Regions from separate parts of the Anaerobiospirillum sp. NML120511 genome, predicted to be linked through region 3. Evidence: predicted binding sites of a transcription regulator. Region 3 holds the regulator's gene; each other region holds the start of a gene.
The links. The regulator sigma-54, encoded in region 3, starts transcription at its own class of promoters, with help from an activator protein. The targets are predictions, from matches to a motif close to TGGCACNGTTTTNGCTT.

Region 1: MXE39_RS02880 (flagellin) is a predicted target of sigma-54. The motif match lies at 5,698-5,714, and genes of this name have one in related genera.
Region 2: MXE39_RS10630 (flagellin) is a predicted target of sigma-54. The motif match lies at 2,120-2,136, and genes of this name have one in related genera.

The regions. Positions count from the first base shown of each region.
Region 1 covers NZ_JALKIK010000006.1:15,461-22,862, forward strand. The annotation lists gene MXE39_RS02860 (AAA family ATPase) at 1-2,031, shown strand, start outside; gene MXE39_RS02865 (hypothetical protein) at 2,208-2,675, shown strand; gene MXE39_RS02870 (flagellin) at 3,430-4,344, shown strand; gene MXE39_RS02875 (flagellin) at 4,676-5,602, shown strand; gene MXE39_RS02880 (flagellin) at 5,834-6,760, shown strand; gene MXE39_RS02885 (flagellin) at 6,996-7,402, shown strand, end outside.
Region 2 covers NZ_JALKIK010000044.1:29,306-36,707, reverse strand. The annotation lists gene MXE39_RS10640 (flagellin) at 1-572, shown strand, start outside; gene MXE39_RS10635 (flagellin) at 952-1,875, shown strand; gene MXE39_RS10630 (flagellin) at 2,257-3,174, shown strand; gene MXE39_RS10625 (flagellin) at 3,705-4,631, shown strand; gene MXE39_RS10620 (hypothetical protein) at 5,021-5,440, shown strand; gene MXE39_RS10615 (bile acid:sodium symporter family protein) at 5,442-6,449, shown strand; gene MXE39_RS10610 (branched-chain amino acid transaminase) at 7,176-7,402, shown strand, end outside.
Region 3 covers NZ_JALKIK010000005.1:67,911-75,312, reverse strand. The annotation lists gene MXE39_RS02525 (HAD hydrolase family protein) at 1-382, shown strand, start outside; gene lptC (LPS export ABC transporter periplasmic protein LptC) at 984-1,550, shown strand; gene lptA (lipopolysaccharide transport periplasmic protein LptA) at 1,531-2,055, shown strand; gene lptB (LPS export ABC transporter ATP-binding protein) at 2,126-2,851, shown strand; gene rpoN (RNA polymerase factor sigma-54) at 2,871-4,619, shown strand; gene raiA (ribosome-associated translation inhibitor RaiA) at 5,385-5,666, shown strand; gene MXE39_RS02495 (MFS transporter) at 6,410-7,402, shown strand, end outside.

The sequences.
Region 1 (7,402 bases), on a different contig from region 3:
TTTGGCCTCTCTGACTACCCTTTTGATGGCTTGCCTGACCGCCGTTATTACTATGTTGGTGGTGCTCATCACCAGTCCTTAAGTCTGCTCAGCGCTGCTCTGTCACGCTCTGGGTGTCTGTGCGTATTTACCGGCGAGTCCGGCTCTGGCAAAACCACTCTCGTGCGTATGCTGATGCGCTCACTGCCACGACGCATGCGTATTATCAGCATAGACGATCCACGCCTTGACCCTCAGATGCTCCTGGCCACCATGCTGCGCGCCTCAGGCGTTGTTGCTACCTCATTTGAATCCATTGCCGAGCTGACCTTAAAGGTCAGACAGATGCTTGAAAGATCCATTGCTCAGGGCATTATAACCACTGTTATCTGCGATGAAGCCCAGGGTCTTTCAGATGATGTGCTCGAACAGATCCGCCTGATTTCCAATATCGAAGGCGAAGCAGGCAAGATGATTAACTTCCTGCTGGTGGGCCGTGAGGATCTGCTCAATCATCTGAACAAGCCTGAGCATGAAATGCTCAGAAACCGCATCAAAATCTTTACCACCCTGCCACGCCTCAAAGAAAGTGAGGTTGGTGCCTATCTTACCTTCCGTCTGCAGAAATCAGGCTGTTTACGCCCTGTCTTCACCAACAAGGCCATTGCTGCCATTGCCCGTCACAGTAATGGTGCTCCGCGTCTTATTAATGCCATTGCAGACATGTGCCTTACTCTGGCCGCTCAGAAGAAAAGTGAGCAGGTCAATGGTTCCATAGCCCGCAAGGCTGCTGCCATGGTACTGCACCATCAGCAGGGCGGTATTGCAGGTTATGTACGCAACTTCATGCGCGAGGCCATGTCCCTGTCTCTTTATGCCCGTATCGGAACCATAGCAGGAGCCGCGCTGTGCGCCGCCCTGGCCTTTGGTGGTGCCCTTGCGATCATGAAGTACTACTACCCGGTACAGACGCTGGAGAATGCTCTTATCAGCGACGAGCAGATTAAACAGCGTTATACCATGGTGGCTGACTATCTGCTCAAAGGCCGCAATGCTGCCAGCCGTGAAGTATATTTCTTCAATCACGCTATTTCTCAGTCATACTTCAAGTCTGAAGCCCTGGCCACACTCTTCAAGATTCATGGCTATGCTGTAGCTGATGCAGAGCAGGGTATCAGTAACGAAGTACTGCGCTCAGTTAATCTGCAGCGCTTCTATCAGACCGGCAGCTTTGAGGAAGCAATTTCCTACAATACCCCGGTACTGATTTCACTGATTGATGACAATCTCACCCCTTTCTATGCAGTACTGTATTCCCTTAATGAAGATGTAGGTCAGCTGGTTATTGGCGACTACATGTTCTCGGTGAAAGCCTCCTACATCAAGGATCGCTTCATGGGACAGTACACACTGCTGCATCCTTACATTGGCAATCTCAGCGAGCTCAAGTCCCGTATGACTGACGTGAGAAAGAACGCTGAGAACCGTCTGCGTCCATTCCTTAATGCTTACCGCAACCGTGCCCTCGAGAGTGCCAACCGTGAGGCCTATGCTGCCCTTATCAAGTTTGAAAAGCAGAAAGATGAGGTCAACAAGCTGCGTCAGATGATTCGCCAGCAGGTACTCAGTTCCCTTAACTCCGAGCACAAGAGCGATGCTCAGCTGGAAAAGGAGCTCAAGAGCTCCATCAACTCTGCTCTCGAGCAGAACGAGGAGTTCCAGAGCGCCAGCACCCTGCTCAAGAAGCTTGAGGAAATCAGCGCTGCACGCGAAGTTCGTGCCGATGAAATCAGGACCATTTCTCTGCGCCTTGATGACGGCTACCGCCGCGCCATGGACCTGTTTTTACAGGAGCAGCGCCTGTCTGAGGTTAACCAGCGCGCTGCAGCTCTGCTGACCCTTTCAGGCTATGACGGCCCACGCCTTATCACCGTAGTCCCGGGCGAGGCTGAATCTGAGACCGGGCAGGCCCCAGCCAGCGGTCAGGCAGCAGGCGCCCCAGGCGGCAAGACCACAGCCATTGAGGCCCCTCAGCCAGAAAAAAAGAATTAGCAGCAAACAGCGGCATATGGCAGCTTGCCAAAACACCAGTTGCCATCCGCCGGACACAATCATTTGCACCGGTATTGCATCCTGTTTCAAGGCAAACAAGAATCAGGCAGCACGCCACAGCTGACATAAGCTGACATTAACTGACAGTATTCAACTGAGCACAAGAGTATCTGACCATGAGTGCTATCACGATAAGCGACAAGGAAAGAGAGGAAGCTCTGTTTGAAGTTTCCTTCAACCGCTGGAGAGCCCTTAAGCTGTTCTCCTTTACCTTTGCGTCCTTTGTTATTGGCCTGGTAATCCTCTACTGGACCCTGGACAGCACTTTTACAGCTAACGTAAACACAGCTCGTCAGAAGCTGCTGGCTCTGTTTGAGCAGACAGTAGAAAACAGCCAGATGACACCGGTTGCCACTGATCTGTTTGAAAATGTCGTGACTTTCCATGGCCCGGCTGACTTTGATAATGTGCAGTTTATTCTGGTGCCAGAGCTGGATTTTGAAAAGGAAACAGCCCTGGAGCGTGTACGTGGCGAGAAGCGCATGGTAGCCCCTGGTGTTTATGAAATACGCTTTGTAAAAGACACAAGATACGAAGACACCACGGACGCTGCCAAGGAAGCCACAGAAGGCAAAAAATCCTGATTGTCACTTTTTAAAAGTTTTACCTGTACAAGCCAGCTGAACATGCTAATAATCCCGCCTCCGGCAGCTGGCAATAGCCCCACCTCCATAAGCTGGCAATAACCCCTACTTACGTCAGCTGGCAATCCCCCTACTTACGTCAGCTGGAAATAAGCCATGACTCCGTCAGCTTTCATAATCCCCATCAATTCAGCGGCCAGTCATCTCAACAATACAGTACTGCAATTGATTCTGAACTCTACGCTATACTCCCGGCGCTTACTCTCATCCCTCATAACTTCCATCCACTCAATGGAGAGTCCTAAAGCCCTGCTCCCCAGTCTACATACGAGATCACAGCCGCTATTTGTGCACCTGCACGCACTGCTTATTGCAGCCTTCAATTAAGTGCCAAAACACTCAGTCCTGTCACACATTCAATAGACCAGCGGCAAGAAATGCCGCATATCAAATCAAGTTTACATATTGATGTTTTTCAACTTTCATACATATAGAGTATGTAAGTTTACGGGCCCCTGCACAGTGCACACTGAAATACCAGTATACATATATAAACATGACAAAGCGCTTATTTAAGCGCCGCGTAAAGCACAAATTTTAAAACATTCTTATATCGTGGTACATAAATTGCTCTATCTATGCACAGACAACACTAACATTCGGTCTGCACATCAAACACCATGCGCAAAGACCTGAGAAGAGTATTATGAACGGTATTTCAGCATCATCAGCCGTTCGCTAAGGAGAGATAGAAATGGCTCTGTACGTCAACACGAACGTCAGCTCGATCAATGCTCAAAGAAAGCTGAGTAATGCGACCTTAAACCTGAATGTTTCATACCAGCGCCTCTCCTCAGGCCTGAGAATTAATTCTGCCAAAGACGATGCAGCCGGTTTACAGATTGCTGACCGTCTGACCTCCCAGATTAACGGCCTAAACCAGGGCAACCGCAACACTAACGACGGCATTGCCCTTGCCCAGACCATTGAAGGCGCTTTGGACGAGACCACCAACATGCTGCAGCGTATCCGCGTGCTCGCAGTACAGTCCGCCAACGGCACCAACTCCGAAGCTGACCGCAAGGCCATCCAGGAAGAAGTAACCCAGCTCTCGCAGGAAATTACCCGTATCGCTGAACAGACAACATTTGCTGGTCAGGAGATACTTATGGGTAAAAATAAGGGCCTTATTCCTAATAACGGCACCTTAACTTTCCAGGTAGGCGCAAATGCCGGCAATACACTCAATCTTAGCTGGGCAAGTGCATTTACACTTAGCAGCATCGGCAAAGAATCAGGTATTCCTGATGCTGACCAGGCTAACGGTGCCAAAGGCCTGTTTAAATCTGCAAATGGTACAGTGCGTTTCACCGTATCCACTGCAGCATTTGCTACAAACACACTCTCCAATATTGATGCCCTTATTCAGCATGTAGACTCAAAGCGTGCCGGACTTGGTGCTTTACAAAATAGAATGGAAAGCACTATCCGCAACCAGGCTAATATCTCTGAAAATCAGTCTGATGCCCGTAGCCGCATAAGAGACACAGACTTCGCCTCCGAGACTGCAGCTCTGACTCAGAACAACATTATCCAGCAGGCCTCGCAGTCTGTTCTTGCCCAGGCTAACCAGCGCCCAACCATTGCTCTGAGCCTGCTTGGCGGCTAATTGACCCGATTCGATTCTCTTTCTCTTTTATCTCAAAGGCGTGGGTAACCACGCCTTTTTATTAAGTGCAGATCCCTGGACATAGCCTGATCTGGACAAACTTAAAAACATACACAATGCCCTTTAAATCAAGGTTTATAAGGCATTCAATATACTTTTGTCCATGCCATTATAGATATTGAATCTGGCATAGCTGTTGCTGGGAAATACGAAAGAAACAACAGCCAGGATTCAAATATTTCAATAGCACTAACTAATCCTGGTTAATTGTACTGGATGGCCACTACAGAACAATTGCGGCCATTAGGTGAAAGAGAGAAGGAGAGAAGATATGGCTTTGTACGTTAATACGAACGTCAGTTCCATCAATGCTCAAAGAAAGCTGAGCAATGCAACCTTAAACCTGAATGTCTCATATCAGCGCCTCTCATCAGGCCTGCGTATTAACTCTGCCAAGGATGATGCCGCAGGATTACAGATTGCAGACCGACTGACCACTCAGATCAATGGTTTAAATCAGGGTAACCGTAACACCAATGACGGTATTGCTCTTGCCCAGACCATCGAGGGAGCCCTGGACGAGACCACCAACATGCTGCAGCGTATCCGCGTACTTGCAGTGCAGTCCGCTAACGGCACAAACTCTGCTGCCGACCGTAAGGCTCTTCAGGAGGAAGTAACCCAGCTGTCCCAGGAAATCACCCGTATAGCCAAGCAGACCACATTCGCTGGTCAGCAGATTCTTGATGGTGCAGATGCAGGCTTAATTCCAGATACAGGTGAACTAACATTCCAGGTTGGCGCTAATGCAGGCAATACTCTTACTTTAAACTGGTCTTCAGCTTTTGACCTGAGCAGCATAGGAATTGAGGCTGGCATTCCAGATAACAAAATGACAAACAAGGGCGAAATGGGCCTTGTTAAATCAAAGGCTAACAACGTTGATTACATTCGTTTTGGTGTATGCACTGCCGAAGTTGCTACAAACACTCTGGCAAACATTGATAAGCTTATTCAGCATGTTGATTCAAAGCGTGCAGCACTGGGCGCTTTACAAAACAGAATGGAGAGCACTATTCGCAATCAGGCTAATATCTCCGAGAATCAGTCCGATGCCCGTAGCCGCATAAGAGACACAGACTTCGCCTCTGAGACTGCTGCGCTTACACAGAACAACATTATCCAGCAGGCTTCTCAGTCGGTGCTGGCTCAGGCTAACCAGCGTCCTACTATTGCTCTTAGTCTGATTGGCCGTTAATAGCCTGGTTATACTTTTTGTTGAAAAGGCAGGGATAATCCCTGCCATTTTTCATGTGATTAACAGCCAGTTGAATAGACGTGTAACTGTTTTACTGGCACGCCCCTTGCTCTAAACCTGTATCAGAATTATCTCAGGTCTGGATACAATGCCTTCAGAGGTTACAGGCCGTAGTTGTTCATCTTGGACGGGTCACACTCAAAATATTACGTCCGATAAGGAGAGATACTTATGGCTTTGTACGTTAACACGAACGTCAGTTCCATCAATGCTCAAAGAAAGCTGAGCAATGCTACCTTAAACCTGAATGTATCATATCAGCGCCTCTCCTCTGGCCTGCGTATTAACTCAGCCAAGGACGACGCCGCAGGTTTACAGATTGCAGACCGACTGACCTCACAGATCAATGGTTTAAATCAGGGTAACCGTAACACCAATGATGGTATTGCCCTCGCCCAGACCATTGAAGGTGCCATGGACGAAACCACCAACATGCTCCAGCGCATCCGCGTGCTGGCTGTTCAGGCCGCCAACGGCACTAATTCTGAAGCTGACCGTAAGGCTATTCAGGAAGAGGTTACCCAGCTATCTGCTGAAATTTCCCGTATTGCAAGACAGACCACCTTTGCTGGTGAGCAGGTACTTGATGGCGCTGGTAAGGGTCTTATTCCGGCAGCAGGCAAACTCCTTACTTTCCAGGTAGGTGCAAATGCTGGCAATACCCTTGGTATGACCTTATCTCAGGGCTTCACTCTGAGCGCTATAGCTGGCGGTGCAAACGTTGATGTTCAGAAAAATAAGACTGACTTCTCTAAGACTGGCATTGTAATGACAGGTACAGGTACACCTGTAAGATTCTCTGTATCAACAGCTGCTACTGCTACCGGTACTCTTGCAAATATTGACAAGCTGATTCAGAACATCGATTCACACCGCGCAAACCTTGGTGCTTTACAAAATAGAATGGAGAGCACTATCCGCAACCAGGCAAATATCTCCGAGAATCAGTCTGATGCCCGTAGCCGCATAAGAGACACAGACTTCGCCTCTGAGACTGCAGCGCTTACTCAGAACAATATTATCCAGCAGGCATCTCAGTCAGTGCTGGCCCAGGCTAACCAGCGTCCTACCATCGCTCTGAGCCTGCTTGGCGGTTAATTCAGTTTCTACTCTATTTTTTCCTAATTAAGGCAGGGTTAATCCCTGCCTTTTTAATTTCTAAAACTGTTAATGTGACTGAATTGTTACATATTGCCTGGCATATCCCTTGCTCTATAAATTATTATAAGAATTATCTCAGGTCTGCATACTGACATCAGATGGTTACAGGCCGTAGTTGTTTGTATTGGACGGTTCACACTCAATTTCTTACGTCCAGTAAGGAGATGTACTTATGGCTTTGTACGTTAACACGAATGTCAGCTCAATTAATGCCCAGAGAAAGCTCAGTAATGCTACCTTAAGCCTGAATGTCTCATATCAGCGCCTCTCTTCCGGCCTGCGCATCAACTCCGCAAAGGATGACGCTGCCGGTTTACAGATCGCCGATCGACTGACATCGCAGATTAATGGTTTAAATCAGGGTAACCGCAACACCAATGACGGTATCGCTCTGGCCCAGACCATTGAAGGAGCCATGGACGAAACCACCAACATGCTCCAACGCATTCGTGTGCTTGCTGTTCAGTCTGCAAACGGCACTAACTCTGAGGCTGACCGTAAGGCTATTCAGGAAGAAGTAACTCAGTTATCTGCAGAAATCTCACGTATTGCCAGACAAACCACCTTTGGTGGTGAGCA
Region 2 (7,402 bases), on a different contig from region 3:
CATTTGCAGGTCAGCTGGTACTCAACGGCCCTTACGATAAGAACAATAACAAAAACAGTCTGATCCCAAGTGTCGGTCAGAACAACCAGGGAGGCAACCTGACCTTCCAGGTAGGCGCCAATGCCGGCAATACCCTGGATCTGGTCTGGAAAGATGCCTTTACTCTTAGCGGTATCGCAGACATGGCCTCAATCAAAGGCCAGGATATTACTAATAAAGGCGCTAAAGGACTTATTAAATCAACGGCTGGTAACGTCACTGTTGTTCGCTTCGGCGTCTGCACAGCCAGTGTTGCTACCAACACTCTTGCCAACATTGATGCACTTATTCAGGCTGTTGACTCCAAGCGTGCTGCTCTTGGTGCTTTACAGAATAGAATGGAGAGCACAATTCGCAATCAGGCAAATATTTCCGAGAATCAGTCCGATGCCCGCAGCCGCATAAGAGACACAGACTTCGCCTCTGAGACCGCTGCCCTTACCCAGAATAACATCATTCAGCAGGCCTCTCAGACCGTTCTTGCTCAGGCTAATCAGCGCCCTACTATTGCGATCAACCTGCTTGGTCAGTAAACAGCACAACCGATTTATTCTTTTTACTCTCTTTCTCATCGAGGCGGGCAAAAGTCCCGCCTTTTTTACGCCTGTAATAAATTTATAGAGCATCTCAGGCAATTAAATGTCAAACTCCTGTCGTGAAATGCCAGGAATTGCCGGGAACGTTAATGACGATAATGTTTTAATTAGTATTTCCCTGCTATAGATAAGGCATTTGTAAAGCGTTATTGCATAGTTTCAGGCCGTATTACATGCATTTGGCCCGCTTGTTGCTAAATTACTTTCAACTGAATTTGAAAAAGGTCTGCCCAATAATTCCAAGGCAGACAGCCTTGGATATTGATACGACCTGCGTAGTTGAGGTCGGTAATTCTATGCGATAAAGGAGATAAAAATGGCCTTATACGTTAATACAAACGTCTCGTCCATCAATGCTCAACGCAAGCTTAGCAATGCAACCCTGAGCTTAAATACCAGCTACCAGCGCCTCTCTTCAGGCCTGCGTATTAACTCTGCAAAGGACGATGCAGCAGGTCTCCAGATCTCCGACCGCCTGACCTCACAGATCAACGGCCTCAACCAGGGTAACCGTAATACCAACGATGGTATCGCCCTGGCTCAGACCATTGAAGGCGCCCTGGACGAAACCACCAACATGCTCCAGCGCATCCGTGTGCTGGCCGTACAGTCCGCCAACGGTACCAACTCTCAGAAAGATCGTGACGCTCTTCAGGAAGAAGTAACCCAGCTGTCCGAGGAAATTACCCGTATTGCTAACCAGACAACCTTTGCTGGTCAGACCATCCTTCAGGGTAAAGGCAAGGGCCTTATTCCTAATGATGGAAAACTGGTATTCCAGGTAGGCGCTAACGCAGGTAATACCCTGTTTCTTGACTGGACATCAGCTTTTACTTTAAGTGCCATTGCATCTCAGGCAGGTATTACAGCTCAGAATGATCTTAAAGATTCAAAAGCGAAAAAAGGTTTTACAGAAAATGCTAATGGCGGCATTCGCTTTGCAATCTCAACAGCCTCTCGTGCTACCTATGTTCTTGAGAATATTGACAAGCTGATCCAGGCTGTGGATTCCAAGCGTGCCGGACTTGGTGCTTTACAGAATAGAATGGAAAGCACTATTCGTAACCAGGCAAATATTTCCGAGAATCAGTCCGATGCCCGCAGTCGCATAAGAGACACAGACTTCGCCTCTGAGACCGCTGCTCTGACTCAGAATAACATCATTCAGCAGGCCTCTCAGACCGTTCTTGCCCAGGCTAATCAGCGCCCTACTATTGCGATCAACCTGCTTGGTCAGTAAACAACACAACCGATTTATTCTTTTTACTCTCTTTCTCATCGAGGCGGGCATAAGTCCCGCCTTTTTTACGCCTGTAATATTTTTGTAAAGCGATATTGTGGCAACTTCATGTCAAATATTCACCATAAAACGCCAGGAATTGCCGGGGATATTGCTGACGATAAGGTTTTAATTATCGTTAAGTTGCTATAGATACGGCATTTATAAAGCGTTTATCATGGTTCATGGCTACATTTATGTCATCTGGCCCGCTTGTTGCTAAATTTCATTACACAGAATTTGATAAAGGTCTGCCCAATAATTCCAAGGCAGACAGGCCTTGGATATTGATACGACCTGCGTAGTTGAGGTCGGTAATTCTATGCGATAAAGGAGATAAAAATGGCCTTATACGTTAATACAAACGTCTCGTCCATCAATGCTCAACGCAAGCTGAGCAATGCAACCCTGAGCTTAAATACCAGCTACCAGCGCCTCTCTTCAGGCCTGCGTATTAACTCTGCAAAGGACGATGCAGCAGGTCTCCAGATCTCCGACCGCCTGACCTCACAGATCAATGGCCTCAACCAGGGCAACCGTAATACCAACGATGGTATCGCTCTGGCTCAGACTATTGAAGGTGCCCTGGACGAAACCACCAACATGCTCCAGCGTATCCGTGTGCTGGCTGTACAGTCCGCTAACGGCACCAACTCTCAGAAAGATCGTGACGCTCTTCAGGAAGAAGTAACACAGCTGTCCGAAGAAATTACCCGTATTGCCAACCAGACAACTTTTGCTGGTCAGACCATCCTTCAGGGTAAAGGCAAGGGTCTTATTCCAACTGACGGCAAACTGGTCTTCCAGGTAGGCGCAAACGCCGGCAACACCCTCTCTCTCGACTGGGTCTCAGCTTTTACCTTAAGTGGAATTGCTTCTCAAGCTGGTCTCAATCAAGGTGAGCTTAAGGATGCCGCTGCAAAGAAAGGCTTTACAGAAGATGGTGGTGCTATTCGTTTTGCTATCTCAACTGCATCTCGTGCTACCTACGTACTGGAGAATATTGACAAGCTGATCCAGGCTGTTGATTCTAAGCGCGCCGCACTTGGTGCTTTACAGAATAGAATGGAAAGCACTATTCGTAATCAGGCAAATATTTCTGAAAATCAGTCCGATGCCCGCAGCCGCATAAGAGACACAGACTTCGCCTCTGAGACCGCTGCCCTTACTCAGAATAACATCATTCAGCAGGCTTCTCAGACTGTTCTGTCCCAGGCTAATCAGCGCCCTAATATTGCGCTCAGCCTGCTTGGTCAGTAACTACATAAAGATTTACTCTCTTTCTCTCTTTCTCATCGAGGCGGGCCCAGTTCCCGCCTTTTTTACGTCTGTATATCTTGTTTTGTAATGCAGTTGTTGCCAGGCTAAACGGCAATTACGTGCCCCGTCAATATTATGCCAGGTCGAACCAGGCATAAATGGCAAAATTGTCCTGTAATTACTGCCACCTGTATAAAAATCTATGCTTTTTGTTTTGTACAGCGTCAATTTTTACACCTGGAGAACGTTTCTCTGGGAAAACACTCATTTAAGATTGATTATGTGTAATATTTTTTACGCTTTATAAAGCGCTTGAATATGCCTTTTATAAAGTTTTTATTGTTCATATAAAACAGCTTATATCATCACCTGGCCTGCATGTTGCTACTTATCAGGTATCAGAAGCATAAGGGTCTGCCCAGTATTTCCAGGGGAGACAGACCTCGGAAATACAGTCGATCAGTGTAGTTATGATCGACACGACCTTATTGATAAAAGGTCGCTCGCTCTGAACGATAAAGGAGAAAAATATGGCCTTATACGTTAATACTAACGTCTCGTCCATCAATGCTCAGCGCAAGCTCAGTAATGCAACTCTGAGCCTGAACACCAGCTACCAGAGACTGTCATCTGGTCTGCGTATCAACTCAGCAAAAGATGACGCAGCAGGCCTGCAGATTTCAGACCGTTTAACCTCACAGATTAACGGCTTAAATCAGGGTAACCGTAATACCAATGATGGTATTGCCCTTGCCCAGACTATTGAAGGCGCCCTTGACGAAACTACCAACATGCTGCAGCGTATACGTGTGCTGGCAGTACAGTCTGCTAACGGTACCAACTCAGCTGCTGACCGTAAGGCTCTTCAGGAGGAAGTAACCCAGCTTTCTCAGGAAATTACCCGTATTGCCAACCAGACTACTTTCGCCGGTCATGAAATTCTCATGGGTGCCAGTGTTGGCCTCATTCCAAGTAGCGGTGAGCTTAAGTTCCAGGTTGGCGCGAATGCAGGAAACACTTTATCCCTCAACTGGAAAGATCCTTTTACATTAAGCGGTATCGCAGACCAGGCAGGTATCAATAAGACCAATCAGCAGGATAATAATGCCAAGTTTGGTCTTATGAAAGATAATAAGAACAATAATGCTATCCGCTTCAGTATTTCTACCGCTTCCCGTGCTACCCATGTGCTTGAGAATATTGACAAGCTTATTCAGGCTGTTGATTCCAAGCGTGCCGGACTTGGTGCTTTACAAAATCGCATGGAAAGCACTATTCGCAATCAGGCTAATATTTCCGAAAATCAGTCTGATGCCCGCAGCAGAATTCGTGACACAGACTTCGCCTCTGAGACCGCTGCCCTGACTCAGAATAACATTATTCAGCAGGCTTCTCAGACCGTACTGGCCCAGGCTAACCAGCGCCCTACTATTGCTATTAACCTGCTCGGTCAATAAACAGTTTTTTTCTCTCTATCTCTTTTAGTTCTCTATCTTTCTCTCTCTTATTTTTCTCTTTTTTATTCTCTTTATTCTCTCTATCTCATCGAGGCGGGCAAAAGTCCCGCCTTTTCTATGCCTGCATATATCGATATTTGTCTAAGCTATAAATGGCCTGATTATGTGGCTGGTGCTTATGCAAAGGTTTGCATTGGGAGCAGGATTTTCCAGGGTATGGCCAGTATATTTTGTTTTATTTTGGTGCAATTGCATGGTTATTACAGGGAATACAATTATTAATGTTTTGTTTTGGTGCACTGGCACCACTGGCCTGTTTTTGTTGCTTAGAATGCAGGTACAACGCAGTTGCAGCCTGATGTGGTTCAATCCTGCTGCATTATGGCTTTATGGCCGCACTTACCGGTGAAGCACTTTATCTGACCGGTGTAAGAAACCTGCTTAATCAGTTTCTTATTTTGCGGTGCTTTGCTGCGCTGTACACAGCCTGGCTGAGCCACCCTGACTGTCTGAGGGTGGCGCAGTCTGAAGCAGAAAATGCAGGGCTTGAGGCCTTTGCTTTTCACCTTGTGCTTTTCAGGTCTGGAATATCTATTTTGTTTTTATCTGCCGTGCAGATAAGCGAGGCAAACATGTCATATCGTAACTTTGCCTCCTGTGAGTACGGTTATCGTCCGGGTTATCGACCTGCATATCAAAATTGCAACAATAACTGTTTTGAGAGCAATTACAGCATGTGCTGGAATGACCGCGCGATGGACCGCCCTGAGCAGGAGAGCTTTGGAGGCCACCATGCAGACTTTAGCTAAAATGAGCGCATTTTTCGGTAAAACCTTTGCTTTCTGGGTTATTGCCGCCGCGATTATTGCTTTCTACTTCCCAGACGCCCTTAAGTTCCTTGCCGGCTATATCAGCATTTTGCTTGGTATTGTGATGTTTGGAATGGGTCTTACCCTTCGTGCCAAGGACTTCTCGGAAGTCGTGAAGCGCCCTGTAGACGTCATTATTGGCGTGGTGGGCCAGTTCGCGATTATGCCTCTTTTAGCCTATATTCTCTGCCTTGTGCTCCAGCTCCCTGCCGAAATTGCCGTTGGCGTCATTCTGGTAGGATGCTGCCCTGGCGGCACCGCCTCCAACGTCATGACCTTCCTTGGTCGTGGAGATGTACCACTGTCTGTGACTATCTCCGCCTGTACTACAGTCATGGCTCCAGTAGTCACACCGGCCTTAATCTACCTCTTTGCCCAGCAGTGGGTAAGCGTAGATCCGGTATCCATGTTCATGTCCATTCTGTACATCATGGTTCTGCCTATCGTAGCTGGCGTTGTGGTAAATGCTTTATTTGGCGGTTTCGTTCGCAGTGCCGTATCAGTTATGCCAATGATCTCAGTATTTGCCATCGTGGCCATTGTTGTAGCCGTAGTTGCTGTAAGCCGTGATCAGATCGCCCGTACCGGCCTGTTAATCTTTGCCGTAGTCATTTTGCATAATGTTCTTGGTCTGGCTCTTGGCTATGCTCTGGCAAAGGCTTTCCGTATGGACCTCAAGAAGCGCAAGGCCCTGTCTATCGAAGTAGGCATGCAGAATTCCGGTCTGGGCGTTGCTCTTGCCATGGCCCACTTCAATCCACTGTCCGCAGTTCCAGCTGCCATCTTCTCTGTATGGCACAATATCTCCGGACCAGTCCTGGCCACCGGCTTTGCCAATATGAACGATGATCAGGACAGCGATGATTCTGCCAGCGGCGAGGGCAATGATTTTTCTGACGAGCACGAAGAATTTGCTGCTCCAGCCCAGGGCGCTGCCCAGCAGGCCTGATTTAAGGTAAGTTAAGACGGCAACCCGATGGCGGCCGCATAGCGCGGCCGCCTGAGCCGCAGCACTGGTTGCATTATTGGATGCAGCATCAGCTGCAGTATCACCAGCCGTGCGGATCAGTTGCTGTGCTGCTCTCTTACTTACCTGAAAACACAGTTTTATACTGGCAGAGATCAGGATCTGATAACAGGTATTCCTGTCTGGCATACCCCGGTTAAAGGTACAGCCTCTCCAACCAGGAGGGCTGGCTTACACAACACCTTGTACTCTGGCTGACAGTACCCGCATACACCCCTCTGCCTGACACTATGCTCCCGGCGCCCATGCAGCTGTCTTAACCGCAGCGCGATACTTCGAAGCTGCTATGCTGCGCGCTGCTGCAAGGCTGCGCACTGCTGTGTAGCTGCGAAGTTGCGCGCGGATGCAAAGCTGCGCGCTGCTCAATGCAGCTCACTGCTCAAAGCATAATCACGCTTAAAGCAGTGTTATTGCTGCAGCTGCAACTTAACATTACGTGCCGGAGCGACATCAAACAAGTTTTTGGCTTAATTATTTAACAGCACAGCACTGGATTCTGTCTCAGGGCGCTTAACTTATTGCGCCGCCATGCTCACACTGAAAGTTCTGTAAGGCTTATCTTTATTTCTGTCCTTGTAAGGATTTGATGCCGTGATCTGAGCACAGACATCCGCATAAGGTTTTTTGCTGATGCTGCAGGAGTTCCTCATGAGTCTCAATAACACCCCAACCAAATACATCTGGTTCAACGGCAAAATGGTTAACTATGCTGATGCCAAGGTACACGTTCTTTCCCATGCCTTACACTATGGCACTGCCGTATTCGAGGGTATTCGCGCCTATGCAACTCCAAAAGGCCCATGCATTTTCCGTCTTGACGAGCACATTGACCGTCTTTTCAACTCCGCAAAGATTTACCGCTTCCCTGTTCCTTA
Region 3 (7,402 bases):
TACCGGACGCAACTCTCCTCTTACCGAGCGTCGTGCCCGTGAGCTGCGCATTGCCCACATCATTCAGGGCTCTCATGACAAGGCCACAGCTCTGGCTCAGATCTGGGAAAAAACCGGCCTCAGCTCCCTGCAGACAGCCGTTATGGGCGACGATATCAACGATATTCCTCTGTTTGATAATGCCGCCATCAGTGCCAGCCCGTCAGATGGCTATCACTACATGCTCTGTAAAGCCGATATCAGACTGACACGCCGTGGTGGCAAGGGTGCCGCCCGCGAGCTGTGCGATCTCATTTTGATGGCTCAGGGCCATGTGGGCACTGACGGCCGTCCAGACCTGCTGCTGGGCAAAACAGGCGATGACAAACCCACAGCCCAGTAAACACCTGCAGCACTGCCTGCCGGTCTTGCTCCTGCATCGGTACCGGCTGCTCAGCGACTGCGGCCCCAGGGCAGCCGGTGCAGCTGAGGCTGCGGGCTAAGGGCTAAGGGTTCTGCAGGTGCAGATACAATACAAAAGGGGGACGTTAGCATAACGTCCCCCTTTTGTTATTTTCGGAAGCATAAAAACACAATTCAAAAGCTCTTACAGGAGCAAAATTGAAGTCGTATGACGAGTTGGGTGGGGTTTTGAGCCTGAAAAGAGCATAAAGAAAAGGTGATGAGGATCAAGTATCAGCAAGTTCAAAAAATCGCATTAAAGCTGATATTTATCGTGTTTAGATGAATTTCAGGCATGGTGGGGTCAATTTTATTTCCCAAATTAAGGCAAATTCTGGGCCAAAAATTTGTCAAATTTAGCTAGAATAGTGACCTGTTGGAGAAATATGAACCATCCTGTCATATCACGAGGATGAGACTGAAAATCACGGTCGGTTATCATAAGGAGCCCATTTTTATGCGGGCCATGTCCCATTTGCCGTGCAGCTCACCTTACAGCTCCTGTTTTTCTGTTCTTTACCTGTACTCCAGGAGCAGCATCAATGAGCGTTACTCTCAGATCTATTATCATTGCCGCCCTGCTGTCCATTGTAGCCGGACTCATGTACCGCTACTCAGCACTGACAGGACAGCTGAGCAATGCCGAAATTCAGGTACGCTACCCTACCTTCGAAGCCCGTGACTTCACTGCCGAGGTATACACGGACAAGGGTACTATTACCCACAGCATATTTGCCCACAGTGTAAGTTTTTACAAAAACCGTGATCTGGTAAGGACCACCGGTCTTATAGGCTTTTTCTACAATAACGAGAAGAACAATGTCTCCCAGGGCTGGCAGCTCAGGGCCGACCAGGGAGAGGTTATATTTAACAAAAAGGCCTCACTCCACGGCAATATCCGTATGACGCCCAACTTTCCTACGGCTGCCATCAAGGAAATCACTACCCCCTATGTCTACTTTGACATGGAGAAGAATGTAATCAGTTCGACATCGAAAATTACCATCAAAGGTCAGAACTTCGTTAATGAAGGATCGGACTACTCAGTGGATCTCAACCGCAAGACTTTTGTGATCAAGGACAGACCTCATGCAGTTTATTACCCATAGCAGCAGGGTTATTTTGGCTGCCGCCGTGTTAAGTCTGAGCCCGGCCTGGGCTCTTAAAAGCGATCATACTCAGCCTATCAACGTTCAGTCAGTAGAGCAGAGTGCTGATCTTCAGGCCAATAAACTGCTGTTTTCCGGAGACGTGGAAGCCACCCAGGGCTCAATCAAACTCAAGGCAGACAAGGTAGAGGTAACACGCAGTCCCAAGGGGGCGCTCAAGTCCATTGTGGCTTACGGCAACCCGGTCACCTTTGAACAGAAACAGGATGACGGACGCGTTATAAAAGCCCGCGCCAGTACGCTGAGCTACATTCCTGAGGAAACACGCATTGTTCTGGCCGGCCGTGCCTCTATCTGGCAGGGTGAGTCGCGCATGACAGGCGAGCGTATCGAATATAATATCAGCACTCAGAAAATGAGAGCATCAAACAACAACAGTCAGGGCGGACGCGTCTCAAGTACCTTCGTACCTGCTGATTTTTCCAGAGATAAGAACAAACAGTAAGGACCCTTCCTGAAAGCCCGCTCCGCCTAAGGTCAGCGGGCCTCATAACCTGTTACAAGAAAGGTCGTTTATGAGTCTCCTTCAAGCCAATCACCTCAAAAAAACCTACAAGGACCGTGTGGTGGTCAATGATGTAAGTCTGAGCATCGAAAGTGGCAGTGTTGTCGGTCTTCTTGGACCAAATGGCGCCGGTAAAACCACTTCTTTCTACATCATTGTGGGCATTATCTCTACAGAAAACGGCAATGTGACCATCGATGACGTCGATATCACTCACATGCCCATGCACAAAAGAGCCCAGGCAGGTCTTGGTTACCTGCCGCAGGAAAACTCCATTTTTCGCAAACTTACCGTTGAGGAGAATCTCCTCAGTGTAATGGAGCTGCAGAAAAAGCAGAGTCGTCTTGAAATGCAAAAGCGCGTAGACGAGCTGCTTGAAGAATTCCATATCGAGCATATCCGCAAGAGCTCAGGTATGGCCCTGTCAGGCGGCGAGCGCCGCCGCGTGGAAATTGCCCGCGCCCTGGCAGCCAACCCGAAATTCGTCCTGCTGGACGAGCCTTTTGCCGGTGTTGACCCGATATCAATTTCCGACATCAAAGATATTATCAAGCACCTGAGAGACCGTGGCATTGGCGTGCTCATCACTGACCACAATGTCCGCGAGACTTTAGACGTATGTGCCAAAGCTTATATAGTGAACGCTGGAGAAATTATTGCCCAGGGTACGGCACAGGAAGTACTGAACAACAAGAAAGTTCAGGAAGTCTACTTGGGTAAGAACTTCTCTTTATAGGATCAGAACCATGGCCGGTTTGAGAAACTCGCTCCAGTTAAGAGCAATCCAGACCCATACTTTAACCATGACACCGCAGCTGCAGCAGGCTATCCGTCTTCTGCAGTTATCAACTCTTGATCTGCGTCAGGAGATTCAGCAGACCGTTGAAACCAATCCCCTTCTGGAGATTGACGAGTCCATTGCCAATGCCAACCTGGAGTCTCTTGATGCCATGGCTGAGCGTGAGCGCATGGAGAACGACAGTGAGGTCTATGACCCGTTCAACGACGATGCCTCCTTCCAGGGTGCTGATATCGACATGGCCGGCTATGACGGTAAGAGCGAAATTGCCTCGGTAAATGAGCTTATGGGCAGTGACAGCACCATGCGTGGCAGCAGCAGCATCGAGTACGCTCCTGATCACGATGGTGGCGGCGATTTTGATGACTTCTCATCTGCTGACCATAATATGGCAGCTGATCTGGCAGCTATGGGCGATTACAGCCAGGTAACTGATACCGGTGGCGGTGACCTGCCGGACAAACTTGCCATGCCTGAGATCGATCCGGGCAGCACCTCCACTCAGGAGAATCTTGATAATCTGAGCCGTGAGGACAATTACAGCGCCCGCACCCGCAGCAAGGGTGCCGTAATGGACGATGACGGTGCCTACGAGGGCGAAACTCAGATCAATCTGCACGATCACCTGACCTGGCAGCTCGACTGCTCTCCGCTTAAGGGCCGTGACCGCTATATTGCTGAAGTTATCATTGACGGTATTGATGACTCAGGATATCTGACTGAAAGCCTTGATGATCTGCTCGCTCTTATCAATGTCACCTGGCCAGAGGCCACCATTGATGACGTCAATATCGTCCTCAAGCTTATTCAGAACTACGACCCTCTGGGTGTAGGCGCCCGCTCCGTACAGGAGTGTCTGCTCATTCAGCTCAAGGATCTGATGACCCGTGATCATAGCGAAGAGGTACGCATGGCCAATGAAGTGGTCTCCAAGTACCTTGATCTGCTGTCCAACCACGATTACCGCTCCCTTTGCTCCAAGCTGGGCGTCAAGGAAGATGTCTTAAAGAAGGTCAATGACGTCATTGTGTCCCTGACTCCACGCCCGGGACGCACCGCCATCAGAGAAAAGGCTGATTACATCGTGCCTGATGTGCTGGTAGTAAAGGACAAGGACGGAGATTACGACGTTATTCTCAACCCTGATGCTCTGCCACGTGTGCGCCTTAACGAGCAGTACCGCTCCCTTGCCTGCTATGCCCGCAATGAGCGCGAAAAGGAGTTCTTCAAGTCCAATCTGCAGGAGGCCAACTGGTTCATCCAGAGTATGGCCAAGCGTAATGACACTCTGCTTAAGGTAGCCCGCTGTATTGTTGACCATCAGAAGGCTTTCCTTGATTATGGTGAACACCGTATGGAGCCGCTGGTGCTCAATGATATTGCCCAGGAAATCTCCATGCATGAGTCCACCATTTCCCGTGTGACTACAGAGAAATATCTGTACACCATGCGTGGTACTTTCGAGCTCAAGTACTTCTTCTCCAGCCACGTAAGCACTGAAAGCGGCGGTACCGCCTCCTCAACTGCTATCCGTGCCGAGATCAAGTCCCTTGTCAGCAGTGAAAATCCGCGCCGTCCATACTCGGACAACCAGATTGCCAGCCTGCTCAAGGAAAAAGGATTCTGCGTAGCCCGCCGTACCATTGCCAAATACCGTGAGGCCCTGGGTATTGGCTCATCCTCACAGCGCAAGCGTCTGGTATAAATCCCGACCTGCCATCCTAAAAACAAAGAGCGCCTTTATGGCGCTCTTTGTTTTTGGTGGCTGCCTGATCCGGCTGCCACCCCTTGTACCAGCTTTGCCCGCTGCGCTCATACTCAGGCTAAGGCTATGGGTACATACTATGACCAATGAAGCCTGCTCTGCCCTATGGGCACCTGCCCCCTATGCAGACTGCTGTGCCTGGCAGGCACCTGCTCTGACCGGACTGGTGCAGACTGCTCTGTTTTGGAGAGCACCACTGTATTTGCAGGAAAACACGGGAGCGCACTTCCTGGTCTGAGCCTGTTATCACTGCTGGTATAACTGGCATATCAAAGGCACAGTTGAGAGCCAAAAGGCGCAGCTGCGGGCCTCGTCAAAAGTTTCAGGCAATTTGACCATATTGAGACATACATCAAATCTTGCGAACATATTTGTACACAAGGTGCTTATTTTGGTTAATATGGACTTACAGGTTGCAATACACCCCCCAGGGCACGACGAGCCCATTAGCCTGCGGTATCACCGTCGCTGACTATGATTTTTCAAACAGTTTTGCGACTACGGGAGAATACCAGGCAACCAACTGCCTTAAAGCTTCGCTTTGAGTGATAGTTTCCAGCAGTAGGAACCACTGTTACGGATAGTCCTTTTTCATACTGCACCCAACCATATCTTTTCTGGACTATTTAATGCTCAGGCATGATAACAGCGGTGGACGTCAGCCTCACTTTCGGTATCCAACAAGTTTGGATTAAGGATCAAAATATGCAGATTAACATCCAAGGTGTAGGACTCAAGGTCACAGACGCTCTTCATGAATATGTCACCGACAAATTCAACAAGCTCGAGCGCAAGGGCGATGTTATCACTTCCATCTCTGTTACCTTAACTGTAGAGAAGCTCTTACAGATTGCAAAAGCCGATCTCAGTGTAGCTGGTGGCACACTTCACGCCGAAGCAGAAGATGAGAGCATGTATGCAGCCATCGATGCCTTAATTGACAAGGTTGATCGTCAGCTTGTCAAGTATAAGGAAAAGCACGAATAAACACAGTTCCGGCTCAGAGTAATGGCTGAAGCGGCACCGTCCCGGACATTAGGAAAACGGGGCATACCGCCACCACCTGAAGCGGACAGACAGTAACCCCCTGCTGAGCACCCCGGGTACCGCGTACCAAAGACCCTCTCAGGGAAAGCAACCACTGTTATTCACCAGGGCCCCGTAAGGCCCAGCTTTCAGGACGGTCTCAGATACTCCCGTTACCGATGTCTGCGGTGATGAGACTGACCACAGTTTCCCAGCCGGGAAATCCGGGAACTATCCCGGACCAGCAAAAAGTCATCATTATACACAGCAGGAGGCCCCGCCTCCTGATATTCGAGGAAAGAACCCGCCGCAGGCGGGTTTTTTCGTTTCTGCCCACCATCTAAAACTCAGGTCCCTCCCGCGCCGACAGCCCCGCCCGCGCCTGTGCCTGAGCCAGAGCTCCTCCGCCAGCATGCACTGCCCCTTGCGAGCGGCGAGCGGCGACTGCCATAATACTCATAGCCTGCCTGGCTCGCACAGCCCCGTCACATCAGCTGCCCCATTTTTACGCCTGCACAGTCCGTTACCTGATGCGTAAGGGGGCATCCATGCCCACGAATAAAGCGTCATTGAAAGGTATGATAAGCGCTATGGATTATTGTCCATTTTGCTGTTAGTCTAGGCATCCTGAAAACAGGTACCTGCCGTATTTTCTGCGGATTTTCAAACTATGCTTCATAAGGGCAGCCGCCCGAGAGGTCATCATGAGTCAGACAGCTCGTCTTTTGCTGATTATTGGACTGTTCTGGTTTACCCAATACGTATATGTGCCTTATACCACCCCTTTCCTGCTGGCACAGAAGATAAGCGCTGATTTTGTAGGTCTGGTGGTAGGCTTTTATGGTGCCGTTCCTTTCTTTACCCGCATCTTTGTAGGCATATTCTCTGACAGAATAGGCGTCTACAAGCCCATGATTATTACCGGCTGCGCCTCAGCAGCTCTGGCGTCTATGATCCGTCTGTACATGCCTACAGGCGAGGGCTTCCTCATTGCCAATATCATTTCCGGTTTCTCATCTTCCATGTGGATGTGCTTTATCCTCTTCCATACCAAGATGCTGACCTCGGAAAATCTCCAGCGCGGCATGGGCTATGTGCTGGCTGCCTGTAACAGCGGTATTTTGCTGGGCTTTCTGGCCTCAGCTGCCCTTTATCAGGACTATGGCATGTTCCTCATGTGCCTGCTCTCCGTATGCGGCGGCACTGCAGCTACTGTCCTTGCCCTTACCCTGAAAGAGCATCATGACACTTCCATCAGCGTACCAAGGATAAGCGATCTGCTTCATGTAGCATGGAACAGAAGACTGTGGTTCTTTTCCGTCATAGGCATGATCCAGCAGGGCATTCTGATGGGCACGGCCATGTCCTTTTCCAATGAGGTGGCTCACTCTCTGGGAGCCTCAGCCTGGCAGATAGGCATTATGACCATGACCATGACGGCAAGCTACACAGCCTCATGCTTTATGTCCTCAACCCACTTTGCCATCAGAATCGGACCTGGCATACTCATGACCGCCTCCCAGCTTTGTATGGCGCTGTACTGCGTGCTGATGGTATCGCTTGATAATGTCTATGCCCTCATTCCTGTCCAGCTGCTGCTGGGCACTACAGGCGGCTTTGTGTTCTCCTGGTGTTCATCTGAGGCCTTAAGCCAGATTGAAAGCTACCGACGCTCCACAGCCCTTGGTATCTTCCAG